Regions from separate parts of the Streptomyces sp. NPDC088785 genome, predicted to be linked through region 1. Evidence: riboswitches for the same ligand, from Rfam matches in the RefSeq annotation. Region 1 holds a riboswitch; the other holds the start of a gene.
The links. A riboswitch is a leader RNA that binds a small molecule or an ion and turns the genes downstream of it on or off. The one in region 1 is predicted to bind S-adenosylmethionine.

Region 1 (3,722 bases):
AGCGGCCGCGGCGACGAGGGTCGCGGCGGCCGCTGCCGCGGCGGCCAGCGCCGCCAGGGTGCCTTGTACCTGTCTGTGCCACATACAGGGCAATGTAGGGAAAGGCGCCTATTATCCGGTGATTACGCCACGCGACGCTCCGCATACTCACTGATTTCGGCCATCGGGGGCCGCTCCTCGGTGTCCACCGCGTGCACCCGGGGCTCGAAGCCGTCCGCGCCCCGCTCGAACTGGGTGAGCACGGGCCGCACCAGGTGCCCGCGCGCGAGCCGCAGCTGCGCCGTGCGGTAGATCGCCGCCGCCATCCGGCCCAGCGCCTGCCCGTCCTGGTGGCGGTGCCTGCGCACGCCGACGTCGACCTGGGCGAGCGCGTCCAGGCCCACGGTGTGCAGCGCGTCGACCAGCAGCCCCAGCTCCACGCCGTAGCCGACCGGGAACGGCAGCCGCTCCAGCAGGCTCCTGCGGGCCGCGTACTCGCCGCCCAGCGGCTGCACGAATCCGGCCAGCTGCGGCCAGTGCAGATTGAGCACCGGGCGCGCCATCAGCTCGGTGACCCGGCCGCCCTGGCCCGCCGCCCCGCCCAGCGGACGGTCGTACATGGCCTTCACGAAGTCCACGTCCGGGTCGGTCAGGAGCGGGCCGACGATGCCGGTGACGAAGTCCGCCGAGAACTCCTTCAGGTCGGCGTCGACGAAGCACACGATGTCGCCGGACGTGACGAGCAGCGAGCGCCACAGCACCTCGCCCTTGCCGGGGCGGGCCGCGATCCGGGGCAGGATCGCGTCCCGGTGCTCCACGCGCGCGCCGGCCGCCGCGGCGACCTCGGAGGTGCGGTCGGTGGACCCGGAGTCGACGACCACGATCTCGTCGACCAGCGGCACCGCCTCCGTCATCAGCTCGCGCCGGATCACGGAGACGATCTCGCCGACCGTCTCCTCCTCGTTCAGCGCGGGCAGCACGACGCTCACGGTCCGGCCCGACGCCCGCTTCGCGGCGACCAGCCGGGCCGTCGGACGGTCGGCCACGGACCAGGAGCGCCGCCTGAGCCAGCACTCGACTTCTTCCAGCACGACCAGGGCCCTCCCGTATGTGATCCATCTCGCGGTTCGGACGACTATCTCAAGGGTCCACCCCTTCAGTTACAGTCTTGAACAGGGTCCGTGACCATCGCATGTCGGGGTCGACGAGCCCACACAACTCCATCCACACAATCGAATACCGCTCATCCAGAGGGGCAGAGGGAAACGGCCCGTTGAAGCCCCGGCAACCCTCCCGCCGACCGACGAGGTCACGGTGGGGAAGGTGCCAATTCCGTCTCGTGGCGAGATGCGTCGCGAGGAAGATGAGGAGAAAGGGCCTCGCCTCTCATGGCTGTACAGACTGTCGCCACCGAATCCGCCACCACGGACGCCGTCGATCTCGGTCCCGCATCCGGCCTCTCCTGCCGCGAGTGCGGCGCACGGGTCCCGCTCGGACCGGTCTTCGCCTGTGCCGAGTGTTTCGGGCCTCTGGAAGTCGCGTACGACCTGCCGGTCGGCGATCCCGAGGCGCTCCGCAAGCGGATCGAGGCCGGCCCCGCCAACATCTGGCGCTACGCCCCTCTCCTGCCCGTCCCGGCCGACGTCGCCGAGAAGCCGAACCTGAACCCCGGCTGGACCAAGCTCGTCCAGGCCGACAACCTCGCCCGCGAGCTGGGTGTCGAGCAGGGCAAGCTGTTCGTCAAGGACGACTCCGGCAACCCGACCCACTCCTTCAAGGACCGGGTCGTCGCGCAGGCCATCGAGGCCGCCCGCGCCTTCGGCTTCACCACCCTCTCCTGCTCCTCCACGGGCAACCTGGCCGGTGCCGTCGGCGCCGCCGCCGCCCGCGCCGGCTTCCGCTCCTGCGTGTTCATCCCGCACGACCTGGAGCAGGGCAAGGTCGTCATGGCCGGTGTCTACGGCGGTGACCTCGTCGCCATCGAGGGCAACTACGACGACGTGAACCGCTTCTGCTCCGAGCTGATCGGCGACCCGCTCGGCGAGGGCTGGGGCTTCGTCAACGTCAACCTGCGCCCGTACTACGGCGAGGGCTCCAAGACGCTGGCCTACGAGATCTGCGAGCAGCTCGGCTGGCGGCTGCCCGACCAGCTGGTCATCCCGATCGCGTCCGGCTCCCAGTTCACGAAGATCGACAAGGGGCTGAAGGAGCTGATCCAGCTCGGCCTCGTCGAGGACCGGCCGTACAAGCTCTTCGGCGCCCAGGCCGAGGGCTGCTCCCCGGTCTCGGTGGCGTACAAGGGCGGCCACGACGTGGTGCGCCCGCAGAAGCCGGCCACGATCGCCAAGTCCCTGGCGATCGGCAACCCGGCCGACGGCCCGTACGTCCTGGACATCGCCCGGCGCACCGGCGGCGCCGTGGAGGACGTGGACGACGAGCAGGTCGTCGACGCGATCCGGCTGCTCGCCCGCACCGAGGGCATCTTCGCGGAGACGGCCGGCGGCGTGACGCTCGGCGTCACCCGCAAGCTCATCGAGGCCGGACTGATCGACCCGTCGCTGACCACGGTCGTGCTGAACACGGGGGACGGGCTGAAGACGCTCGACGCCGTCGCGGAGTCCTCGCAGGCCACCGCCACGATCCGGCCGTCCCTGGACGCGTTCCGCGCCGCCGGCCTGGCCGCCGAGTAGTCCACCCCCCAGCAACAGATCGCCGAGGTGCATCCATGAGCGTCAACGTCCGCATCCCCACCATCCTCCGTACCTACACCGGCGGCGCGGCCGAGGTCAGCGCCGAGGGCGCCACGCTCGCCGACGTCATCGCCGACCTGGAGAAGAACCACACGGGGATCTCCGCCCGCGTCCTCGACGACCAGGGCAAGCTGCGCCGGTTCGTCAATGTGTACGTGAACGACGACGACGTCCGTTTCGAGCAGGGCCTGGAGACCGCCACGCCCGACGGCGCCGGCGTGTCGATCATTCCGGCCGTCGCCGGCGGCTGACACCCGCAGTCCCCTTGATTGCCCCCTCCGCGAGGAAAGCGGAGGGGGCAATTCTGCATGGTTGAGCGCGGTACAGTTGGGGAAGCTGGTTCGATTCCGATCGCGGCGCATGACGGGCGCATATGAGTTCTCGCCCGGCGCGCGACAAGAAGCAGCCAATGTGTCCCGCCCATTCAGGCCCTTTATGGCTTTTGTGTGGCCCGACTTGCCCTGGGATCCGTCCAGTTGGCCCGTTTTCCGCGATCACGCGTGCCCAGAATTCTCGTCCGACTGACCTGTTGCAGACGGCAGTTGGGCAGATACATTCAGCCGCGGTCGACGCGTTCCGGCGCACACCCCCAAACCCTTTGGGGCGTGAGGTCTGACCCGGGTCCGCGAAGTGCGGACTCGCGCAAGGGCCAGTAATAGGGGAGTTAGGCATGGCTCAGGGCACCGTCAAGTGGTTCAACGCGGAGAAGGGGTACGGCTTCATCGCGGTCGACGGTGGTGCGGATGTTTTCGTCCACTACAGCGCGATTCAGATGGACGGCTACCGCACCCTCGAAGAGGGTCAGCGAGTGGAATTCGAGATCTCGCAGGGCCAGAAGGGGCCGCAGGCCGACATGGTCCGCCTGGCCGCCGGCTGAGCGCGCGACCGACTGTAGTACGCAAGCTTCGAACGGTCCACGAAGGGCCCGCTCCCGGTTCGCCGGGGCGGGCCCTTCGTGCTGCGCGCGCCCCCGCCCGATCTGTGATAGCCGCT
Region 2 (3,722 bases), on a different contig from region 1:
CCTCTATCTGTTCCCCGACGCGCGCGTGACCAGCCTGTTCCCGTTCCTGCTCTTCCTGCCGCTGCGTTTTCCCGCGTGGGTGGTGCTGCCGTTCTGGGTGGCGTTGCAGTGGGCGGCGGCCGGGCAGGACACCCAGGGGCCGGCGGTCGCCTACCTGGCGCACCTCGTCGGCTTCTCCCTCGGGTTCCTCTACGCGTGGGTGCGCTACCGGGGCCGGGCTAAGGTTGAGCCGACCCATGCCACGGCCACCGAGGGAGACAGCCAGCCGTGATCACCGCGATCGTGCTCATCAAGACCAGCGTGGACCGGATCCCCGAGATCGCCGAGTCGATCGCGGCCCTGGACAGCGTCAGCGAGGTCTTCTCCGTCACCGGCACCTACGACCTGATCGCCATGGTCCGGGTCGCCCGCCACGACGACCTCGCGGACATCATCCCCGGCAGCATCAGCAAGATCCCGGGCGTGGAGGGCACGGACACGCACGTCGCGTTCCGCACCTACTCCCAGCACGACCTGGAGGCCGCCTTCTCCATCGGCCTGGACGGCTAGGGCCGGTCCGGGGCGGGGCCGCACCTCACGACGCCGGGACGCAGCGCCCCTGCTCGGTGCGGTAGCTCCACGCGGCGCCGTCCCGGACCAGCTCGGCGACGGCGGCGACGAACCGGTCGACGTGCTCGTCGGGCGTCCCGGCGCCGAAGCTGACCCGGATCGCGTTCAGCGACTTCTCGCCGGGCGCCGCCTCGGGCGCCCCGCACTCCCCCTGCGTCTGCGGGTCGGAGCCGAGCAGGGTGCGCACCAGCGGGTGGGCGCAGAACAGGCCGTCGCGGACCCCGATGCCGTACTCGGCGGAGAGCGCGGCGGCGAAGTGGGAGGAGTTCCAGCCCTCCACCACGAACGAGATGACGCCGACGCGCGGGGCGTCGTCCCCGAACAGCGACAGCACCTTCACCTCGGGCACCCCGGCGAGCCCGGCGCGGACCTTGTCGATCAGGTACCGCTCCCGCTCGACGAGCCCCTCGAAGCCGGCCTCGGTCAGCGCCTTGCAGGCGGAGGCGATGGAGTAGACCCCGATGACGTTCGGCGAACCGGCCTCGTGCCGGGCGGCGTTCTCGTGCCACTCGACGTCCACGCCGCCGTCGGCGCGCCGGGCGACCTTGCGGGAGGCGCCGCCCCCGGCGAGGTACGGCTCGGCGGCGGTCAGCCAGTCGGAGCGCCCCGCGAGCACGCCGGAGCCGAACGGCGCGTACAGCTTGTGCCCCGAGAAGGCGACCCAGTCGACGTCCAGGTCGCGCACGGAGACGGGGTGGTGGGGCGCGAGCTGGGCGGCGTCGAGCACGATGCGGGCACCGTGCGCGTGAGCGGCCGCCGCCAGCTCGCGCACCGGCCAGAGTTCACCGGTGACGTTGGAGGCACCGGTGACGCAGACGAGGGCGGGGCCGTACGGGTCCCGGTCGGCCAGCGCCCGCTCCAGGGTGGCGACGGCCTCGTCCGGGGTGCGCGGCGCGTTCAGGTAGGTGACGCGGGCGTCCCGCCACGGCAGCAGCGAGGCGTGGTGCTCGGTCTCGAAGACGAAGACCTGGCAGCCGGCGGGGAGCGCGGCGGCCAGCAGGTTGAGCGAGTCGGTGGTGGAGCGGGTGAAGACGACCTGGTCGCCGTCGCGGCAGTCCAGGAACTCGGCCACCGTCGTCCGGGAGTTCTCGAAGAGGTCGGTGGACAGCTGCGAGAGGTATCCGGCGCCGCGGTGCACGCTGCCGTAGTAGGGGGCGTATGCGGCGACGTCGTCCCACACCCGCTGGAGGGCGGGGGCGGAGGCGGCGTAGTCGAGGGCCGCGTAGGTCACCTCGCCGCCGGTGACGAGCGGCACGGTGACGTCCCGGCCGAGCACCGGCAGCGGGGCGCCACAGGCGGGGTCGGTGGACTCGGCGGCGACGGCGGTGGCGGTGGCGGTGGCGTGAGCGGACATGGCGATCTCCCGGCAGGACAGGGCGAAGTGGCTTCGGGGACCCCGCGCGGGCACGGCGACCGGCTCCGGGCGCGGGGGTGTCGACCTCGGACGCAGGGCGCTGACGTGTCGTGCCGTGCGGAGGTGTGGTGAAGGGGCGGAGTGCCCTAGCGCATTCGCTTGCTCACGAGACTGCTCCCTCGAGGACCAGGACCCCAGGGTGTGCAGGGGTCCGCGCTTGCCATAGACCTCGCTGCCTACGGCCTGGTCTTCACCCAGGGCACCCCGCCACGGACGGAGGGTTGCCGGACAGCGGGCTGGGGCCTCGATCGCTGTCACTCATGACCTTGAAAAGCATCTTGCCACACCTTCGCGGTACGGCAAGGGCGCGGTCCATCTCCTGAGACGGGCCGGACCGCGCCCCGCGCCGCACTCAGCGGTTGCTGGCGACGACCCACCGTTCCAGGGTCGCCTTCGCGGCACCGGAGTCGATGGACTCGGCGGCCCGCTCCATGCCGGCCCGGATCTGCTCGGCGAGCGCGCCGGCGCCGGGGCGCACGGCGACCAGCGCGGCGGCGGAGTTCAGCAGCACGGCGTCCCGCACCGGCCCCCGCTCCCCGTCGAGGACGCGCCGGGCGACCTCGGCGTTGAACGACGGGTCGCCGCCGCGCAGCGCCTCGATGCCGACGGGCTCGATGCCGACGTCGCGCGGGTCGAAGACCTCCTCGCGGACGGCTCCGTCGCGCACCGCCCAGATCCGGGAGGTCCCGGTGATGGTCAGTTCGTCGAGTCCGTCGTCGCCGCGGAAGACCAGCGAGGAGTTGCCGCGCTCGGCGAAGACCCCGGCCACCACCGGCGCCATCCGCGCGTCGGCGACCCCGACGGCCTGCGCCTTCACCCGGGCCGGGTTGGTCAGCGGGCCCAGCAGGTTGAACACCGTACGGATGCCGATCTGCCCGCGGGCCGCGCCCGCGTACCGCAGGGCGGGGTGGAACTTGACGGCGAAGCAGAAGGTGATGCCCGCCTCCTCCGCCACCTGGGGGACGCGGGACGGCGCCAGGTCCAGATTGACGCCCAGCTTCTCCAGGACGTCGGAGGAGCCGGAGGCGGACGAGGCCGCGCGGTTGCCGTGCTTGACGACCTTGGTGCCGGTGCCCGCGATCACGATGGCGGACATGGTGGAGATGTTCACGGTCTTCGCGCCGTCGCCGCCCGTGCCCACGATGTCGACGCTCTCGCCGGGCACCTCGATGGTGTTGGCGTGCGCGTACATGGCGCGGACCAGGCCGGTGATCTCCTCGACCGTCTCGCCCTTGGCGCGCAGCGCGACCACGAACGCGGCGATCTGCGCGTCGGTCGCCTCGCCGGTCATGATGCGGTCCATCGCCCAGGCGGTGTCGTCGGCGCTCTGGTCACGCCCGTCCAGCAGCCCGTTCAGCACACTGGGCCAGGAACGGCCCGCCGCGGTGTCGCCTCCAGCGGGGGTCAAAGCGCTCATGGCCGCTCCTGTGGTGTTGTCGGTACGACGTGGGGAACGAACCCACCTTATCGAGCCGTGCGGACGGCAAAGAGCCCCCGTCCAGTGCCTGGACGGGGGCTCCTGCCGTGGCGAACGGCTTCGGAGTTCGAACCTCGGGGATCAGTGGTGGCCGTGGCCGCTGGTGATCTCCTTGTACTCCTCGGCGGTGGGCTTGGGGATCTGGTTGTGCTCCCCGTAGTAGCCCTTCGACAGCTTCGCGCGCAGCTTCTGCGTACGCGACACCTTGCGCTCCACACCGTT

Region 2: another riboswitch for S-adenosylmethionine. It lies ahead of ACIP5K_RS08355 (aminotransferase class V-fold PLP-dependent enzyme); the one in region 1 lies ahead of thrC (threonine synthase).

Annotation. Positions count from the first base shown of each region.
Region 1 is NZ_JBIVKH010000001.1:1,095,539-1,099,260, reverse strand. It holds gene ACIP5K_RS05005 (hypothetical protein) at 1-84, opposite strand, end outside; gene ACIP5K_RS05000 (glucosyl-3-phosphoglycerate synthase) at 123-1,070, opposite strand; SAM riboswitch class I at 1,220-1,349, shown strand; gene thrC (threonine synthase) at 1,368-2,669, shown strand; gene ACIP5K_RS04990 (MoaD/ThiS family protein) at 2,705-2,980, shown strand; gene ACIP5K_RS04985 (cold-shock protein) at 3,400-3,606, shown strand.
Region 2 is NZ_JBIVKH010000002.1:601,061-604,782, reverse strand. It holds gene ACIP5K_RS08365 (rhomboid family intramembrane serine protease) at 1-271, shown strand, start outside; gene ACIP5K_RS08360 (Lrp/AsnC ligand binding domain-containing protein) at 268-549, shown strand; gene ACIP5K_RS08355 (aminotransferase class V-fold PLP-dependent enzyme) at 575-1,963, opposite strand; SAM riboswitch class IV at 2,172-2,289, opposite strand; gene trpD (anthranilate phosphoribosyltransferase) at 2,376-3,440, opposite strand; gene ACIP5K_RS08345 (cytochrome bc complex cytochrome b subunit) at 3,582-3,722, opposite strand, start outside.